Regions from separate parts of the Bacillus kalamii genome, predicted to be linked through region 2. Evidence: a T-box and tRNA genes for the amino acid it is inferred to sense, from the RefSeq annotation. Region 2 holds a T-box; the other holds one or more tRNA genes.
The links. The T-box of region 2 lies ahead of serS (serine--tRNA ligase). A T-box ahead of a tRNA ligase gene usually reads a tRNA of that ligase, here a tRNA-Ser.
Positions count from the first base shown of each region.

Region 1: it has a tRNA-Ser gene. The T-box ahead of serS (serine--tRNA ligase) is inferred to sense a tRNA for this amino acid. The anticodon was not compared.

Region 1 is NZ_JBDFMI010000006.1:899,958-909,414, reverse strand. It holds rRNA gene ABC357_RS22395 (16S ribosomal RNA) at 1-954, opposite strand, end outside; tRNA gene ABC357_RS22390 (tRNA-Gly) at 1,064-1,137, opposite strand; tRNA gene ABC357_RS22385 (tRNA-Arg) at 1,161-1,237, opposite strand; tRNA gene ABC357_RS22380 (tRNA-Leu) at 1,256-1,341, opposite strand; tRNA gene ABC357_RS22375 (tRNA-Leu) at 1,429-1,510, opposite strand; tRNA gene ABC357_RS22370 (tRNA-Lys) at 1,517-1,592, opposite strand; tRNA gene ABC357_RS22365 (tRNA-Gln) at 1,598-1,672, opposite strand; tRNA gene ABC357_RS22360 (tRNA-Glu) at 1,841-1,912, opposite strand; tRNA gene ABC357_RS22355 (tRNA-Ser) at 1,955-2,045, opposite strand; tRNA gene ABC357_RS22350 (tRNA-Asn) at 2,058-2,132, opposite strand; gene ABC357_RS22345 (SprT family protein) at 2,245-2,709, opposite strand; gene cmpA (cortex morphogenetic protein CmpA) at 2,797-2,922, shown strand; gene ABC357_RS22335 (Tex family protein) at 2,969-5,161, opposite strand; gene ABC357_RS22330 (PP2C family serine/threonine-protein phosphatase) at 5,239-5,847, opposite strand; gene sigB (RNA polymerase sigma factor SigB) at 5,844-6,635, opposite strand; gene rsbW (anti-sigma B factor RsbW) at 6,613-7,086, opposite strand; gene ABC357_RS22315 (anti-sigma factor antagonist) at 7,086-7,415, opposite strand; gene ABC357_RS22310 (PP2C family protein-serine/threonine phosphatase) at 7,496-8,506, opposite strand; gene ABC357_RS22305 (anti-sigma regulatory factor) at 8,518-8,916, opposite strand; gene ABC357_RS22300 (STAS domain-containing protein) at 8,919-9,275, opposite strand; gene ABC357_RS22295 (RsbT co-antagonist protein RsbRA) at 9,272-9,457, opposite strand, start outside.
Region 2 is NZ_JBDFMI010000006.1:591,082-601,997, forward strand. It holds gene ABC357_RS20630 (YaaC family protein) at 1-472, opposite strand, end outside; gene guaB (IMP dehydrogenase) at 583-2,049, shown strand; gene ABC357_RS20640 (serine hydrolase) at 2,220-3,542, shown strand; T-box leader at 3,690-3,918, shown strand; gene serS (serine--tRNA ligase) at 3,980-5,254, shown strand; tRNA gene ABC357_RS20650 (tRNA-Ser) at 5,524-5,616, shown strand; gene ABC357_RS20655 (deoxynucleoside kinase) at 6,074-6,751, opposite strand; gene ABC357_RS20660 (deoxynucleoside kinase) at 6,748-7,389, opposite strand; gene ABC357_RS20665 (cysteine hydrolase family protein) at 7,530-8,084, opposite strand; gene tadA (tRNA adenosine(34) deaminase TadA) at 8,184-8,684, shown strand; RNA gene ffs (signal recognition particle sRNA large type) at 8,782-9,046, shown strand; gene dnaX (DNA polymerase III subunit gamma/tau) at 9,211-10,902, shown strand.

The sequences.
Region 1 (9,457 bases), 310 kb from region 2:
CTCCACCGCTTGTGCGGGCCCCCGTCAATTCCTTTGAGTTTCAGTCTTGCGACCGTACTCCCCAGGCGGAGTGCTTAATGCGTTTGCTGCAGCACTAAAGGGCGGAAACCCTCTAACACTTAGCACTCATCGTTTACGGCGTGGACTACCAGGGTATCTAATCCTGTTTGCTCCCCACGCTTTCGCGCCTCAGCGTCAGTTACAGACCAGAAAGCCGCCTTCGCCACTGGTGTTCCTCCAAATATCTACGCATTTCACCGCTACACTTGGAATTCCGCTTTCCTCTTCTGTACTCAAGTCCCCCAGTTTCCAATGACCCTCCACGGTTGAGCCGTGGGCTTTCACATCAGACTTAAAGGACCGCCTGCGCGCGCTTTACGCCCAATAATTCCGGACAACGCTTGCCACCTACGTATTACCGCGGCTGCTGGCACGTAGTTAGCCGTGGCTTTCTGGTTAGGTACCGTCAAGGTACCAGCAGTTACTCTGGTACTTGTTCTTCCCTAACAACAGAACTTTACGACCCGAAGGCCTTCTTCGTTCACGCGGCGTTGCTCCGTCAGACTTTCGTCCATTGCGGAAGATTCCCTACTGCTGCCTCCCGTAGGAGTCTGGGCCGTGTCTCAGTCCCAGTGTGGCCGATCACCCTCTCAGGTCGGCTATGCATCGTTGCCTTGGTAAGCCGTTACCTTACCAACTAGCTAATGCACCGCGGGCCCATCTATAAGTGATAGCCGAAACCATCTTTCCCTCTTCCTCCATGTGGAGGAAGAAACTATCCGGTATTAGCCCCGGTTTCCCGGAGTTATCCCAGTCTTATAGGCAGGTTGCCCACGTGTTACTCACCCGTCCGCCGCTGACTTCCGGGAGCAAGCTCCCTTCTGTCCGCTCGACTTGCATGTATTAGGCACGCCGCCAGCGTTCGTCCTGAGCCAGGATCAAACTCTCCAATAAGTGTTTGACTTGCTCATAAGATAAAACTTGTTTGTTCCAACTCTGTTGGAACTTCGTTTAGAATTAACGTTGACGTGTTGTCTTGTTTAGTTTTCAAAGAACATTTTTTTGGAGCGGGTGAAGGGAATCGAACCCTCATCATCAGCTTGGAAGGCTGAGGTTTTACCACTAAACTACACCCGCATAATAGGTATTTTAAAATAATATGGCGCGCCCGAAAGGAGTCGAACCCATAACCTTCTGATCCGTAGTCAGACGCTCTATCCAATTGAGCTACGGGCGCATATTCATAAGATGTCGTTGGTGCGGCCGAGAGGACTTGAACCTCCACGGGGTTTCCCCCACTAGGCCCTCAACCTAGCGCGTCTGCCGTTCCGCCACGACCGCGAAGTTGTTAGCAACATCATTTATTATATCACTATAACTCGATGTTTGCAACAGTTTTTTTAAAAAAAAGTTTTCTTTTTTTAAAAGTGCGGGTGAAGGGACTTGAACCCCCACGCCGTAAGGCGCCAGATCCTAAGTCTGGTGCGTCTGCCAATTCCGCCACACCCGCATATAATGGTGAGCCATGAAGGATTCGAACCTTCGACCCTCTGATTAAAAGTCAGATGCTCTACCAACTGAGCTAATGGCTCATCAATGGCTGGGCTAGAAGGATTCGAACCTTCGCATGACGGAATCAAAATCCGTTGCCTTACCGCTTGGCTATAGCCCAATGATGTCTGTTGTTATTTCTAAATAGTTTCTTTACGTTATTTCTAACTTGACCTATCAGAAGCAACCCACTTATCATATCACATTCCGATTTTAGAATGCAAGCTTTTTTTAATTTTTATCAGATAAATAATGGGAAGCAAATTGAATGCCTCCCTATTATCATTCATGACCCGTACGGGATTCGAACCCGTGTTACCGCCGTGAAAGGGCGGTGTCTTAACCGCTTGACCAACGGGCCCTGTTCTATATAGGTAACTTCATTATGGTTATTTTGATATTATGGCGGAGAAGGAGGGATTTGAACCCTCGCGCCGCTTACGCGACCTACACCCTTAGCAGGGGCGCCTCTTCAGCCTCTTGAGTACTTCCCCACAACATAAAAATGGCTCCGCAGGTAGGATTCGAACCTACGACCGCTCGGTTAACAGCCGAGTGCTCTACCACTGAGCTACTGCGGAATAGTATTTAACAGGATTAGCAAGCAACTTGTTATCCTATCGACTATTTAGATTATAAAGATGTTGATTCAACCTGTCAAGAGTCCATCCGTTATTTTTGATTAAAATCTATTTATTTGCCTGATCGGACCTTTTTCAGCTTTCCTCTGCATTTCCCGCAAGCATATCTTTTTAGATCAACATTCCGTTTACGGACATACAACGTATGGCAAATTGAACACTCATAATAATAAAGTGTTTGTATCTTTCTCTTGTTATTCTCAGGAAGAACGGAGCAAAACCGGGGCGCATCCACTTTTTGCAGAAGTATTCTAAAATCCTTGTCTCTATGCTTATAGCCCTTTCCTTCAATATGCAAATGATAATGGCATAATTCGTGCTTAATAATCCCAACCAACTCGTTTTCCCCGAATTGGTCATAATAACGGGGATTAATCTCTATATGGTGGCTATGCAGCATATATCTGCCTCCAGTCGTACGCAGCCGTTTATTAAAATAGGCCTTGTGCATAAATGGTTTATCGAAATCGCGAAGCGAAAGTTCCTCCGTTAATTTCTGCAATTGATCATCATTCAACGTTTTCCCCGCCCTTCTATATGAAACGTGACAAACCATTATAGCATACAATGAATCACACTTTTATAAGAAGGGGGATTCACAGAAATGCCAATATGGTTAGAAAAACAAATCAGAAAAGCCTTTTTCGAAAAGAACGCACAACAGGTTCAAGTCCTCAATCAATGCTGGTATTTTTACCGCAAGACAAACAAGGATGAACTGCAAGGCTGAAAACAAAAGGGCACTGCCCTTTCTCTGGCGCAGTACCCTACTAATTTTACCCTTCCGGCTGAAGCATCGTTAAAGATACACGTTGTTTCTTGCTGTCAACCTGCTCAACCCAAACAGTCACTATATCTCCGACAGACACAATATCCAGAGGATGCTTGACGTATGATTTGCTCATCTTCGATATGTGGACCAGGCCATCCTGCTTGACTCCAATATCGATGAATGCCCCAAAATCAACTACATTGCGGACTGTCCCCTGGAGTTCCATGCCTGGGGATAAATCCTCCATTTTCAGGACATCTTTTTTCAATAACGGCTTGGCCATCTCATCTCTCGGATCTCTTCCAGGCTTCATTAATGTATCTACCATATCCTTTAGCGTCACCTGGCCAATCCCCAGCTCCTCGGACATTTCTTTTATGTCCATTTCCTTCAATGACTGGCGAAGAGCCGTTGAGCCGATATCCTTTGTAGAAAATCCGAGGTTAGCAAGCAATCGAATAGCCACTTCATAATTTTCAGGATGGATGGCAGTCGAATCAAGAGGTTCCTTGCCATTCGGAATTCTGAGGAAACCTATACATTGTTCATAGGTCTTTGCCCCAAGCCGCGGAATTTTCTTCAACTGCTTTCTTGATGAGAATGCACCTTCCTCTTCTCTTTTCTTCACAATATTGGAAGCTACGCTTTTGGAAAGCCCAGCCACATATTGCAGTAGAGAGGAAGAAGCTGTATTTACATTGACTCCAACTTGGTTGACGGCTGTTTCCACAACAAAAGCCAAAGAATCATTTAACTTCCTTTGAGATACATCATGCTGATATTGGCCCACACCGACTGATTTCGGGTCAATTTTCACCAATTCTGCCAATGGGTCCTGCAAACGGCGGGCAATGGACACTGCACTTCTCTCTTCTACGTGAAGATCCGGAAATTCCTCACGGGCCAAATCGGAAGCCGAATAAACAGATGCTCCTGCTTCATTAACAATTATATAGTAGATTGTATTATCCAATTCTTTCAGTATATCCGCTACAAATTGTTCCGTCTCTCTTGAGGCTGTGCCATTTCCGATTGCAATGACTTCAATCGAATAACGCTTAATGATTTCTTTTATTGTAGCGGATGCCGCCTCACGTTTTGCAGCTGGCGGATGAGGGTAGATGACCGCTACCTGCTCCATCTTCCCAGTTTGGTCGACCACCGCGAGCTTGCATCCCGTCCGGTAAGCCGGATCGACGCCGAGAACCATTTTTCCTTTTAAAGGCGGCTGCAGCAGTAAATTCCGGAGATTTTCAGAAAAGATATGAATTGCCTGGTCTTCAGCTTTATCTGTCAATTCATTACGGATATCCCTTTCGATAGAAGGGTGGATTAATCTCTTATAAGCATCCTCTATTGCCTCCTTAACGATTTCTTCAACAATTGAACCGGTATATGGAATCATCTTTCTTTGTATGTATGAGTATATACGCTCCGGGTCTATTTTAACCGATATCCTTAACACTTCTTCTTTTTCCCCGCGATTCAAGGCCAATACACGATGGGGAACAATTTTATTGACAGGCTCCTCGTATTCATAATAATTCTCATACACTTGCTTTTCATCCTTGCTTTCATCCTTCACCACAGACTGGATTCTCCCTTGATTAAAGGTTGCCTGCCTAATCCACTGGCGTAAAGACGGTTCGTCCGATACCATTTCAGCAATAATATCCTTGGCGCCAGAAATCGCCTCTTCAACAGATTGGACCCCCTGCTCCTCCTTTATATACGCTGCTGCTTCTTCATCTATAGAACCGGATTTAGGAAATGTAAGCATCCACTGCGCTAGCGGTTCTAATCCTTTCTCCTTCGCCACTGTCGCTTTTGTTCTTCTTTTTTGTTTATATGGGCGATATAAGTCTTCAAGTAGCTGTAATTTTTCAGCAGAGGCAATTTGCCCCTTGAGCTCTTCAGTCAATTTGCCTTGTTCTTCAATTGACCGGAGGATTTCTTCTTTCCGCTTTTGAAGATTCTCTAAATAGTGCCACCGATTCATAACATCCCGGATCTGCACCTCATCCATGCTGCCTGTCATTTCTTTTCGATATCGGGCAATAAAAGGGACTGTATTTCCCTCTTCCAATAGTGTTATAACTTGTTGGACTTGCCTTTGGCTCAGCTTCAATTCTCCGGCGATGGCTTTACTTACATCCAACGGTTTTATATGAATGGTTTCCACAATTGTTCCTCCCATTATTTCGTCTTCCCTTCATTTTACCAAATAACTTGCACCACTTCTAATCGGCCAAAAATAGTAAAAACCTGCTTCAATTATTGAAGCAGGCTCCCCACTATAAACGTTACATCATCCGCATGGGCGGCATTTTCATGCCAAATGACTTCCGACAGGAGATCAATCGATGTCGTTTTACTGATATTCGATTTAATTTCTTTCAGCTCCATGCCATCTGAAAAGATAAAGAAACGCGAAGATGGTTCATACTTAAAACGCTGGCCCTTAAACTTTCTTATCTTTCCGGATAGAAAACCTGAAATCGGCAACGGGTAGATAACCTTCTCCTCTGAAGGTTTATACATGAAAAAGCGTATATTTCCGACAGATATGAAATGGACTTCTTTCGTTTCAAAGAAGAACTTCACTATAGCTACCGCGGCTCCTCTTTTGCTGACCAGCGCAGAATTGCACTTATCGATCAACTCTTCGAGAGGCAAATCATGATATTGGGCAACTATATTTGTTACAGCGCTGGACGATTCATATGCGTACTCTCCGCTGCCCAGGCCATCGGCAAGCACACATATGAAATAGGATTCAGTAGTGGCGAAATAGTATGAATCCCCGCAATAGTTTGCATTATCTTTCGCTACCTGTCTAACATTCACTTCAACTTTTTCATTTTTTATAAGGTCATTGATCATCTAACAAACTCCGAGCTGCCTTCAGCATGGATTGCTTCACGGAGTTTTTTAATCGCTCTTCTCTGCAAACGGGACACATGCATTTGTGAAATGCCAAGTTTTTCTCCAGCTTCCTTTTGGCTAAGGTTATCCAAGTATGTATATTGGATGATCATTTTCTCCCGCTCCGAAAGTACATGCAGCACCTTTTCCAAAACCATCCGCTGGTTTACTTTTTCATAACCTTCCTCCACATTGCCGAATATATCAAGCAAGGTTACAGTACCGCCATCAGAGTCCGCTTCTATAGTATGGTCAATCGACAGCGCCTGATAGCTTTTACCCATTTCCATCGCTTCCAATACTTCCTCATCGGAAACCTCTAGATAATCCGCAATTTCTTCCACGCGCGGTGAACGATGCAAATCTGTTGTCAGGGCTTCAACCGCCACTTTGATTTTCGGCCCCAGCTCCTTAATGCGGCGAGGGACATGGACACTCCACGTCTTGTCCCTCAAGAACCGTTTGATCTCTCCGATGATAGTCGGCACGGCAAAGGCTTCGAAACTTTTGCCGAACGTTTCATCATAGCGGCGAATCGCTCCAAGCAGACCGATCATTCCCACTTGATAAATATCCTCTTGGAAGGAACGTCCTTTTGCATATTTCCTGGATATAGTCTCTACCAATCCTTTGTAATGCATAACAAGATTATTTTGCGCCTCATCGTCCTGATTGAGTTGATATGCTCTAATCCAGGCGTTTACTTGTTCTCTTGTTTCTTGATTAGGTTGAGATTGTCTTTGCATCACTCTCCACCTGCTCTCCTTGAACAAACTTAGTCATAAAGACCGTTACACCTTGATACTGATGTATTTTCACTTTGTCCATTAGTGTTTCAATCAGATACAGCCCTAGCCCTCCTTCTCTAAGGAACTCCACCTGCACCTCTTTTTCATAAGGTCCCAATCCTTGTCTCACTTCATCAAAATCGCAGCTTTGGCCGCTGTCTGCAACCATAAGCTCCAAACGGTCCTGATAAAGGCCGAAACCAATTGTCACCTCGCCGTCTTCCTCTTCTTTATAGGCGTGTTGGACAGCATTTGTGCAGGCTTCACTAGTAGCTATTTTCAGATCCTCAATATCATCATAGGAAAAACCCATACGGCTTGCTACTCCAGAAATAGTCAAGCGAACAACACCAATGTACTCAGGCTTTGCCGGGATCTTCATTTCAATGTAATCATAGCCTTTTTTCATCACAATCCACCCTTTGTATCGCTTGTAATATGAATAATATCCGCCAGACCAGTAATATCAAATAAACGCTTCAATCGATCAGACATCCCTACAATTTTAAAATCGCCATTATGCGCACGGACATTTTTAAATAAACCAACAAACACACCCAAACCGGTGCTATCCATATATCCGACACCGGATAAATCAACCGTTATGTTAACTTCTTCCTGTTCCGCCAAGGGATAAAGGGCTTCACGGAGTTCAGGGGCTGTATATGCATCAATTTCACCTTGTACTGTTACATTAATCATAGAATCTACTTGTTTCACATCAATCTTAATATTCATACGGCACTTCCCACCTTGTATAGTCCTAACTAGATTTAGTTATGCGTTATATACCCACTTAATATGGAAACAAAACAATTTTAAGAAGCTCTTTTTAAAATGATCATAGTGAAATCATCGCGCAGTTGGAAATGCTGCAGTTTTTCCAAGTGTTTATAGACATTCATCACAATTTCCTGAGGATGGAGATCTATGTATTTTTTTATTTCATCCACTAATGTTTCTCTCTCAATAAATCCTTCATCCGTACGGCATTCTGTCACACCATCCGACATCAATATAATCATGTCTCCTATTTCTACCTGTCTTTCGAATTGCTGATAATTGGTATCCTTGTTAACCCCCAACAACAGCCCCTTGGCATAAAGGTCTTCGAATTGTCCGGTGGAAGCATTATAATACATCGGAATTTCGTGTCCTGCCGAAGCATAAGAAAAAACGGATGTAGAGGGATTATACAAACCATAAAACATCGTTATGAACATGCTAGGATCCACATTTTGCTCAACAACCCTGTTCAACGACTTCAATACATGGCTTGGTTCATGTCGTTGATCCGGTATGCTGTCCATCGCATATTTGATCATAGACATGCATAAAGCAGCAGGGATCCCTTTGCCGATGACGTCCGCAATCCCTACACCAACACATTGCTTTTCATCCTGGATAAAATGATAATAATCTCCGTTCATCCGTTTCGCAGGCACCGAAACGGCCCCAATTTCCAATTGAGGCAATACCGGTATTTTTGTTTCCAAAAGGGTATTCTGCACGTTGGCGGCAATCTCCATTTCGGACTTAAGCTCTTGTTGGAAATGACGTAAACTTTGATTTTCCCTATAAGCCAATCCATACCCCATCATGACTTCCAGAAGAAAATCAAGAGAATCCAGCACACCTGATTGAATATCCGGAAATAAATCAAGCAGCACACTTTTATGCCAACTGATAATTTCTTCAGGCGCTATATCATGTTCAATTGTTTTTCTGCTCAACTGCTGCCCCTTGTAAAGAACCTCTTCGCTCTGTTCCTTTACATAAGCAGTCAGCGTATCCCGATAAATCTCTTCTATATTTTCACTCTTAAGCATTTAACTTCCCCCTAACGGAGCCATTTCGTTGCGCGAATATCAGTGCCTTTTCCCGGAATGGAATCTATCTCAAATGTATCCATCAGGCGTTTGACACCAGGCATCCCTGCTCCAAGGCCGCCGGAAGTAGTATAGCCATCCTCCATAACCCGTCTAATATCCGGTATACCGGGCCCTTGGTCTATCGCTTGGATCACTATTCCAATTTTTCCTGCTTCATTTATTTTTTCAATGAATATTTTTCCTGTACCTGCATATAAATAAATATTTCGGGCAAGTTCACTGATGGCTGTGGTAATTCTCGCTTGGTCGACAGTACCGAAGCCTACTTCTTTCGCCACGTTTCTGCCTAATTGCCGCGCAGCCACTATGTCCCATTCATTGACTATTTTTACAAAGGGTTGATGCATACTCAATCCCCCAGTTCCTGTTGCAATTTCTCTAAACCTTTTTCTAAATCTAGAGCTGTGTAAACGTCGTTCAAAGTAATGCCAAGTTCGATCAAAGTGATAGCAACAGCAGGCTGAATACCTGTAATGACTACCTTAGCCCCCATCAGTTTAGACATGCTCACTACATCGCCCAACACTTTGGCAATGAAGGAATCTATAAAATCAATGGATGTGATGTCAATAACAACACCGTTTGAGCCTGTTTCGTGGATTTTCCGCAGCAAATCCTCCTGAAATTCAAGAGCAGTTGCATCATCCAGTTCCCATTGTATAGATACCAACAGGCAATTATACAATTTTAATATAGGTATTCTCATACAACTTCCTCCGCCTCTACCTCAACAATTTTTCTATTAGTCAGTTTCAAAGCAGCCTCTATGCCGCGCTTCAATGAATTTTTGGTGATGACTTCATTTAAATTGATTCCTAAATTAACAATCGTCTGGGCAATTTCAGGCCTGATTCCGCAAAGCATGCAGGTAGCGCCTACTAAGCGAAC
Region 2 (10,916 bases):
CTGGAATTTCACCTAGAAGGCTGCCCATCATAAATTTATCTTTTTCCAAATGTTTCATATGAAACATTATCTCACTCATATAGCCAAATAACCCTTTCTGCTGAATTTTGACTTCATCACGCAAAAAAGAATAGTGTTGTTTCTTAAGCTTTCTTGTAGTGACTCCATGCGCTAATAAAGTAGTCGAACTTGGATAAAGAGGATCCTGAGTTAAAATAGCCGCCTTTATGAGTTGTACCAACCCATAAAATAGTAATATCGGCTTAAGCATGCTAGGAGAATGAGAAGCTTGTTTATAAAAAAGTTCAGCACTTTCAATGTGGTAGATAAAAGCTGGACTGTTTTGATAACTGTACGTGTGATATTCTTCAATCCTGTTTTGTTGGTATGTACGAGATAAAAAAAGCTGTGTATGTGAATGCGCTTTAAATAACTGAAAAAGGTCCCAAGAATCATTCAGATGCATCATCATAAATACTCCCTTTAAAAATTTTGAAAAATCAAACTTCTAGTACTTTCCTTGACAGTATTTTACCCAATTGATAACCTACTAATAATATTTTCAATCGGGAGGGCAAAAAAATGTGGGAAAATAAGTTTGCTAAAGAAGGATTAACGTTTGATGATGTATTGTTGATACCTGCAAAATCAGAGGTTCTGCCAAAGGAAGTAAATCTTTCGGTCAACCTTACGGAAACGTTGAAATTAAATATTCCCATTATTAGTGCTGGAATGGACACAGTCACTGAAGCCGATATGGCAATTGCCATGGCGCGCCAAGGTGGATTGGGAATTATTCATAAGAACATGTCGATTGAACAGCAAGCGGAACAGGTTGATAAAGTAAAACGGTCTGAAAGCGGCGTAATTACGGATCCGTTCTTCTTGACTCCGGAACATCAAGTTTTTGATGCAGAGCACTTAATGGGCAAATACAAGATATCTGGTGTGCCTATCGTCAATAATTTGAATGAGCAACAGTTGGTAGGAATCATCACGAACCGTGATCTACGTTTTATAAGCGACTATTCACTTCGTATTTCCGAGGTAATGACAAAAGAAGAATTAGTCACTGCTCCTGTTGGAACGACGTTGGAACAGGCTGAAAAGATTCTTCAGACCTACAAAATCGAAAAATTGCCTTTGTTGGATGATAATGGAGTATTAAAAGGCCTAATTACCATTAAAGATATTGAAAAAGTAGTTGAATTCCCTAATTCAGCAAAAGACAGCCAAGGACGCTTATTGGTTGGAGCAGCAGTAGGAATTACAAAAGATACTATGAAACGTGTACAAATGCTTGTGAAAGCACATGTAGATGTAATTGTCATTGATACGGCACACGGCCATTCAGCAGGTGTTTTGGACGTTGTCCGCGAGATTCGCGATGCTTACCCTGAATTGAACATTATCGCTGGAAATGTAGCTACTGCAGAAGCGACACGTGCTCTTATAGAGGCAGGGGTAGATATAGTTAAGGTCGGCATCGGACCAGGAAGTATCTGTACAACACGTGTTGTGGCAGGTGTAGGTGTTCCACAGATTACAGCTATTTATGATTGTGCTACAGAAGCGCGCAAACTTGGTAAAGCAATCATTGCCGATGGCGGAATCAAATATTCAGGTGACGTGGTTAAGGCCCTTGCTGCAGGCGGCCATGTTGTTATGCTTGGAAGCCTATTAGCTGGTGTGACAGAAAGTCCTGGAGAAACAGAAATCTATCAAGGAAGAAGATTTAAAGTTTATAGAGGGATGGGATCGGAAGCTGCCATGGAAAAAGGTTCGAAAGACCGTTACTTCCAAGAAGACAGCAAGAAGTTCGTTCCTGAGGGCATAGAGGGGCGTTTGCCTTATAAAGGACCTCTTTCGGATACTTTATTCCAATTAGTTGGCGGCATACGTGCAGGAATGGGTTATTGCGGTACAGCTAATTTAGAAGAATTAAGAGAAAAGGCCCAATTTGTCCGTATGACTGGTGCTGGTTTGCGTGAGAGCCATCCACATGATGTACAAATCACAAAAGAAGCTCCTAATTACTCAATTAGTTAAGTAAGCCAATAAGCAAATAGTCGGTGAAAGAATAGACAGAGCAATATCGATCTGTCTATTTTTTTTGTTTTTTTTGTGCTAAACTAAACAAAGCATGTTTAAAAAAGTAAATAATCAACATATATAACCAAAAAAATATGTATAAGTATGAAAAGCGGAGGTATTAGAAGTTGAAAAGTTTCAGCAAGATTACTGTAGTATTAACATTACTGATTGCATTTGTATTCTCTCAGTTCACTGGAGCTGCCCCTGCTAAAGCGGCAACAAGTGACCCATTAAGCCTTAAAGCAGAAGCAGCCATGCTATTGGATGCCAAAACAGGTAAAATCCTTTATGAAAAAAATGCTGATAAAGTTTTAGGCGTTGCCAGCATGTCTAAAATGATGTCTGAATATATCGTTATGGAATCGATTAAAGAAGGTAAGATTTCATGGGACGATAAAATTAATATTAATGAATATGTACATAACCTTTCTAAAGGTAATGGACTTTCAAATATCGGTCTTACACAGGGCGAAGATTACACCGTTAAAGAGTTATACGAAGCAATGGCTATCTTCTCGGCTAATGCAGCTACTGTAGCCTTGGCTGAAAAAATTGCCGGATCTGAAAAGAATTTCGTAGAGCTAATGAATAAAAAAGCAAAAGAGTTAGGTATGACGAAATATAAGTTTGTGAATTCAAGCGGCTTGAATAATAGCGACTTGGGCGGCAATATCGCTGCTGGCGGCCCAAATGATGAAAATGTCATGAGTGCACGCGACATCGCTACATTGGCTTACCACTTGATCAACGATTATCCTGATGTGCTTAACTTCTCTAAGCAATCTAAATTAAAATTTAAAGATGGCAAAGAATACCCGAACTTCAACTGGATGTTGCCTGGTTTGATCTTCCAGTACGAAGGTGTGGACGGATTAAAGACTGGTTCCACTGACTTTGCAGGCTATTGCTTTACAGCAACTGCCGAAAGAAATGGACAGCGTTTCATATCTGTTGTAATGAAATCACCTTCAAAGAACGAACGATTCACAGATACACGAAAGGTCTTAGATTACGCTTTTGCTAATTTTGGAAAAGAAGAAGTTTTAAAGGCTGGCTATAAGCCAAAGGGCAAAGAGATAGAAGTGGAAAAAGGAAAAGAAAAGCATGTTGCTTTGACCACTAAGAAACCAGTTGATTTAGTCATCCAAAAAGGAACGGCTAAAGAGTATAAGCCGGTCGTAGTGATCGACAAAAAGAAATTGAACAAAGACGGAAAGCTTGTTGCTCCAATTAAAAAAGGCGAAAAGCTTGGCTACGTTACAGTCCAATCCAAGAATGACCCGTACGGTTTCTTGACAAAAGAGGGAGCGAAACAGGTTCAAGTCGACCTTGTAGCTGCTGAAGATGTAGAAAAATCAAATTGGTTTGTCCTTTCAATGAAAGCTGTCGGTGGCTTCTTTGGGGATGTTTGGGACAGTGTTTCATCTATGGTAAAAGGCTGGTTCTAAAATAAGCAGAGGGCGTTCCCCGTTGTTGGAGGAGCGTCCTTTTTTTACTCTTTAATTTACGTCAATTTATCGAATGAAGTGGAAAAATGTATAAATAGGTTGCACATAGGTTAACTTTATAGTAAATTGAATACAAAATTAATTATTCTAAAAGCGATGATAGGAATTAGTAGCATAGGTTATTGTTTCAAAGAGAGCCGGTGGTTGGTGGAAATCGGCAATAATGCCTTGTGAATCCATCCTTGAGCAAAGTGCCGAACTTCCATTCGTGGAACAGTAAGTGCTTTCGGTTTTAAAAACCGTTATTCTTTTTAAGGTGAAAAGCATTAATCTGCTTTTAACTAGGGTGGCAACGCGGGTAACTCTCGTCCCTTCTTTGGGATGAGGGTTTTTTTGTATTCACCTAGAAGAACAGAATGGAAAAGGAGGAAGTAAGCATGTTGGATTTAAAATATTTACGTGCTAATTTTGAAGAAGTTAAAGCAAAGTTAAAACACCGTGGTGAAGATTTGACGGATTTGGGCAAATTCGAACAGCTGGATAGCCGCCGCCGTGAATTGATCAGCGAAACGGAAAAGTTAAAAAGCCGCAGAAATGAAGTATCTCAACAAATTGCAGTCATGAAAAGAGAAAAACAAGATGCGACAGAGGTAATTACTGAAATGAGAGAGGTCGGAGACCAGATTAAAGTGTTGGATGATGAGCTTCGCGATGTAGAAGCACAACTTGAGCGCTTATTATTATCTATCCCGAATATTCCCCATGAAAGTGTTCCTGTCGGCGACAGCGAAGATGACAATATTGTTGCCCGTACTTGGGGTAAATTACCGCAGTACAGCTTTGAGCCGAAACCGCATTGGGAGCTAGCAGATGAGCTGGGTATTTTGGATTTTGAACGGGCAGCCAAAGTAACCGGAAGCCGTTTTGTATTCTATAAAGGATTGGGAGCCCGTTTGGAGCGTGCCCTTATTTCTTTCATGCTTGACCTTCATGTTGAGGAACATGGCTACACAGAAATTCTACCTCCATATATGGTCAACCGCACGAGTATGACAGGAACAGGACAGTTACCGAAGTTTGAAGAAGATGCCTTCTTGATCGAAAGCGAAGATTACTTCCTGATTCCTACAGCAGAAGTGCCTGTGACAAATATGCACCGTGATGAAATTCTTGCCGGTGAGCAATTGCCGATCGGGTATGCAGCTTACAGTGCTTGTTTCCGCTCTGAGGCAGGATCTGCCGGCCGCGATACAAGAGGCTTGATTCGCCAACATCAATTCAATAAAGTTGAACTAGTTCGCTTTGTAAAACCCGAAGACTCATATCAAGAATTAGAAAAGCTGACAGGACACGCTGAGAAGGTTCTGCAATTGCTTGAATTACCTTACCAAGTACTTAGCATGTGTACGGCTGATCTTGGCTTCACTGCAGCGAAGAAGTACGATATTGAGGTATGGCTTCCAAGCTACGGTGTTTACCGAGAAATCTCTTCTTGCAGTAATTTTGAAGACTTCCAAGCAAGACGGGCTAATATCCGTTTCCGCCGTGATCCAAAAGGAAAACCGGAACATGTCCATACATTGAATGGCTCTGGCCTTGCTATCGGACGTACAGTTGCGGCTATCCTTGAAAACTACCAACAAGAAGATGGATCCATCAAAATCCCTGAAGTATTGCGTCCATACATGGGCGGAAAAGAATACATCAAGTAAAGAAACGAAAATAGCCGATAAAATGGCACAGCACCCCAAGATTCATTTTGGGGTGCTTATTTATGGCTGAGTAATGAGCATTCAGTCTGTTCTGTTTAAACTGAGGCGTATGAAGCTTCTTGAAAAGGACAGGTTTTTCGGTATCGTATTAAAACATGATTTCCTTAAATAATCTGTATATTTAATTTTTTTTTACGAAGGCTTGACACTAGATTATGCATTATGTTATCTTATTAAATGTTGATACGACAAGTTGAAACACATATTTTGGAGGTATACCCAAGTCCGGCTGAAGGGATCGGTCTTGAAAACCGACAGGGGCTTAACGGCTCGCGGGGGTTCGAATCCCTCTACCTCCTCCATTTACATCAATAACCATAGCGCATAATATGGAGATTATAGAAACATTGAAATCAATGCATATCAGCATTGATTTTTTTATTGTGAAAAAATTAGTGTTCTAAAGCTTTGTCATTCACCTAATATAAGCTGAAGGACTACATATTTCGGACCTGCTACTGCAAGCCCTGCAAGCTGTAGGCAGCACGAAATCTCAGGTGCAAATAAAAAGATACTCCCATCTGCATCAGGGATGCTTGTAAGGGAATATCTTTTGGTTGGATTGGTTGAAGAAACCTAAACATATGTAATTCTATTTAAACGAAAGAGCACACAGCTCCTTTTTTCTTGTCTGTTCATCCAAGCAAAAGGGAGGTTGTGTGCTCTTTTTCTGTGAATAAAGCTGTAGGCGCCATCCCCTCGAGATCGTAACCCAAACCTCTTTTACGTTTGTCGGGGAAAGCAAGCGCCTTCTGCTTTTTACCGGCCTGTTCTGCGAAGTCTTCTTGTTTCCTCCAGGAAATAGGAGACTCTTTCAACAATCGGCTCAATAGATGTTTCGTCATTGATTAAATCGTAGTCATTGATGTTTAAGCGAAGGACTGGGCATGCGTTAAATTGGTTAATCCAATCTTCATAACGCTTGTACATTTCTTCCCAATATTCAATAGGTGTTTGTTGTTCCATTGGACGGCCTCTTTCTTTTATGCGGGAAAGAACGTCATCCAATGAACCTTCTAGGTAAATTAACAAATCAGGATGCGGGAAGTAAGGAGTCATCACCATTGCATCAAAAAGGCTTGTGTAGTTCTCATAATCGACTTTGCTCATTGTGCCTTTTTCATAATGCATTTTGGCAAAAATGCCTGTATCTTCGTAGATGGAGCGATCCTGGATAAATCCGCCTCCATATTCAAAGATGCGTTTTTGTTCTTTAAACCGCTCCGATAGGAAATAAACTTGTAAATGAAAGCTCCAACGGGAGAAATCGTTATAGAACTTATCCAAATATGGATTGGAATCCACTTTTTCAAAGGATGTCCGGAAGTTCAATGCATTAGCTAATGCATTGGTAATCGTTGATTTGCCGACCCCGACTGTTCCCGCAATTGTAATGACGGCATCGTTAGGGATATTATGTTTAGCGCGAAGGTTCATTTTAGTTTTACTCCTTTTTGAAGCTCTTGATTAACTTGGTTTAAGATGGTGCTCAGATCATTTGTATTTTCGACAAAATCCATATCATCGCCATTGAATTGAAGAACAGTCACATCCGGATGCTTGGCGATGAATTGCTGCATAAAGACATGGTAATCGTTCAGTAGCTGTTCCATATATAGAGGGCTAATATTTTTTTCGATTTCACGGCCCCGTTTTTGAATCCGGCTCATTAGGGTATCCAAGCTGGCGTGCAAATAAATGACCATATTTGGAACAGGCATGTCCTGTGTCAGGATATCGAAAACACTTAAATACTTATTATATTGTGATTGCTTGAGACTGCGTTGAGCGAAAATCAAGTTCTTAAATATATGATAATCAGCTACGACCGGCTGTTGTTTAGCGAGGAATTTCGTTTCGATGTCTTCAAGTTGTTTATACCGATTGCATAAAAAGAACATTTCGGTCTGAAAGCTCCACTCATCGATATTTTCATAGAATTTGCCTAAAAATGGATTCTCATCTACGATCTCTTTGAGAATGGCAAATTGAAAATGATCGGAGATTGCTTTGGACAATGTAGTTTTGCCAACGCCAATTGGCCCTTCTACAGTTATGAAAGGTGTTTGTATCATTATTCTATACGGCCTCCTGATAATTTTGAAGGATGAATGCTCCTGTTATTTTAACACACACTCTTTCATCGCGTTGCAGATTATGCAAGAAAAATGAGTTGCAATTTTTACTAGGAATGATGAATGACGTTCAATGTGTATTAATTGAAGTATTCATTTATAATTGCGGTACTATTTCTAATATCCGCTTTCAGTACATTGGCCATCATAGTAAGGGCATATGTATTATCCTCTACATCGGCAGATGCGATGCAGTCTGCCGGACATACAAGGGAGTACTCCCGCATATAAGCATCGTTTGCTGTAAAAAGTACACAAATGTTCCCTGCTATTCCGGTAATAATCAATCGTTTTACTCCGAACTGGTGGAGCATTGTATTCAATGAAGTGCCATAGAAGGCCGAGTGCTTCGGTTTTATAAGGAAATAGTCATTTGGCTGTGGGGCAATCATGCTGATATAGGAATTGTTTTCTTTTGTTCGGCACATAAAAATAATTTTTTGGAAGTCTGCTTGCCATAGATTATAATGGTCATTAATGTATATGATGGGTATGCGGGCAGCGCAGGCCTTGGCTTTTACTAATAATATGGGATCGGTGATCTGTAAGGTATGGCGGTAACATGCTGTTCCGTTGCGGAATTTGAAATGATTGATCATATCGATGATTAAAAGGGCTGTATCCGATTTTTGCATAACATACTCCCATCCGGTTGTAGAACCTATATGATGGTGTTAGTCTGTTTCATTCCACTGAATTTAATTCGATTCTTTCTATAGGCAGGGAGCAAATGTATGGAAGCTAAAGATAAATTGTATATGGAAGCGGCTTTAAGAGAAGCGGCAAAGGCAGGGGAAAAGAACGAAGTCCCAATCGGGGCTGTCCTTGTTCTTGATGATGAAATTATTGCGCAGGCGCATAATTTGCGTGAAAGTGAACAAAGTGCAACTGCGCATGCTGAATTGATGGCTATTGATGAAGCCTGCAAGAAGCTTGGTACGTGGAGACTGGAAGATGCTACACTATATGTTACGTTGGAACCGTGCCCTATGTGCTCGGGCGCTATTATCCTCTCGAGGGTTAAACGAGTTGTCTACGGGGCATCTGATCCAAAAGCGGGATGCGCCGGGACATTCATGAATTTATTGACAGATGAACGGTTTAACCATCAGTGTGAAGTAGTCCCTGGTGTCATGGAGGAAGAATGCGGTCAAATCTTGACTGATTTTTTCAGAACGCTAAGAGCGCGCAAAAAAGAAGAAAGACGCAGACGGAAAGAATCGACGATAGAGTAAGATAATTCCGTTGCGGTTTTCATTGCTTTTTTCTAGAAATATGGGTATACTTGAAAATGCGTCGTATATGGCGCACTAATTATAGGTATCAATTTTGCCGTACTAGGTGGGGAGGTAGCGGTGCCCTGTACTCGCAATCCGCTCTAGCGAGACCGAATTCCTTTTAGAGGGTCGTATGCTGTAGGGTCTGCCTTTTGTAAGTGGTGTTGACGCTTGGGTCCTGCGCAATGGAAATCCATGAACCATGTCAGGTCCGGAAGGAAGCAGCATTAAGTGGAATCTTTCATGTGCCGCAGGGTCGCCTGGGCTGAGCTAACTACAAAAGTAACGCTTATGGCAGCGATTCGAAGAAAGGTGTACGGCAGTTATTCTTATAAATAATAGAGGATGGTATGCTCTTAACTTGTTAGGGGTGTGCATCCTCTTTTTTCTTTAGGGAAAAAAGGGATAGATTGCTTATGTCCCTTTGTAAAATGGAATTTAGTTAATGTATAATAAAATAGATTAGGCAAAAGGAGGACGTACGGTGGGATATCAAGCATTATACCGGGTTTGGAGACCACAGCTATTCTCTGATGTGATCGGCCAGAAACATGTGACAAAAACGCTTCAAAATGCGCTTGTCCAGGAAAAAATCTCCCACGCTTATCTCTTTTCGGGCCCAAGGGGAACTGGGAAAACCTCAGTCGCCAAAATATTGGCGAAAGCGGTTAATTGTGAACACTCTCCTGTACAGGAACCATGCAATGAATGCCCTTCCTGTAGAGGAATAACAGATGGTTCTATTTCAGATGTCATTGAAATCGATGCTGCATCAAATAATGGTGTCGATGAAATTCGCGATATCCGCGATAAAGTAAAATATGCGCCGAATTCTGTTAAGTATAAAGTCTATATCATAGACGAGGTGCATATGCTATCGACTGGTGCTTTTAATGCATTGTTAAAAACACTGGAAGAGCCGCCGCAACATGTTATCTTTATTTTGGCAACAACAGAACCGCATAAGATCCCTCTTACTATTATCTCCAGATGCCAACGGTTCGATTTCAAAAGGATCGGTCCTGAGGATATTGTAGAACGTATGAGCGGTATTGTAGAGAATACAGGCGTGTCCTGTGATGATCAGGCCCTTCAAATCATCGCACGGGCTGCGGAAGGCGGGATGCGGGATGCCCTTAGCCTTTTGGACCAAGCTATTTCGTTCAGTATGAATGACAGTGTGACGGTAGAGGATGCCTTGACCATTACAGGATCTGCCTCCCAGGTGTATTTGGGGACATTGGTCAATGCCATTCATGAAAAGGATGTAAGTAAGGCGCTGGCTTTATTGAAAGAGTTGTTATCTTTGGGTAAGGATCCGGTCCGATTGATCGAGGATTTGATCCTTTATTTTAGAGATATGCTTCTTTACCAGGTCTCGCCCCAGATGAGTGATGTACTTGAACGTGTATTGGTTGATGATTCGTTCAAACAGTTGGCTGGCGATATAGAGACCGGCGCGATTTATCAATTTATCGAACAACTTAACCAAACACAGCAGGAAATGAAATGGACGAACCACCCTCGTGTATTTATGGAAGTGTTAATTGTAAAACTATGCCACACTAAAACAGCAACGGCTGAAGATAGTGCATCTGTGATGGAACTGAAGAATAAAGTGCTTGAATTGGAAAATCAGTTGAACGCACTTAAAATGGAAGGCATTAAGGTCCAGGCTAATGCAGCCCCTCAACAAGCGAAGGCGAAGAAACAGATTAAGAAGTCATTTAAAGCACCTGCCGGCCGGATTCAAAATGTCCTGAAAGAAGCAACGAAGCAGGATTTGCAGGCTGTAAAAAATCATTGGGGCGAGTTATTGGGTACACTCGCTGACCAGAATATGAAATCAGCGGCAGCTTTATTGAATGAAGCGGAACCAGTTGCTGCATCCGATAGCGCTTTTGTGGTAAAATTCAAATACGAAATCCACTGTCAAATGGCAATGGAAAATACATCTTTTACTGAATCTATAGCGTCTATCATGCAACGTTTAGTTGGCCATGCACTGCGTATGGAAGGTGTGCCGGCTGGACAGTGGCAGGAAATCCGGGAAGATTTTATCGCCACCCAAAGCACCGATGAGGTAGAAACGAAAACAAGCCAAAAAGAAGAAGAACCGTTGATATCTGAAGCTAGAAAACTTTTTGGCGATGATTTATTGGAAATAAAAGATTAACTAAATTGGAGGAT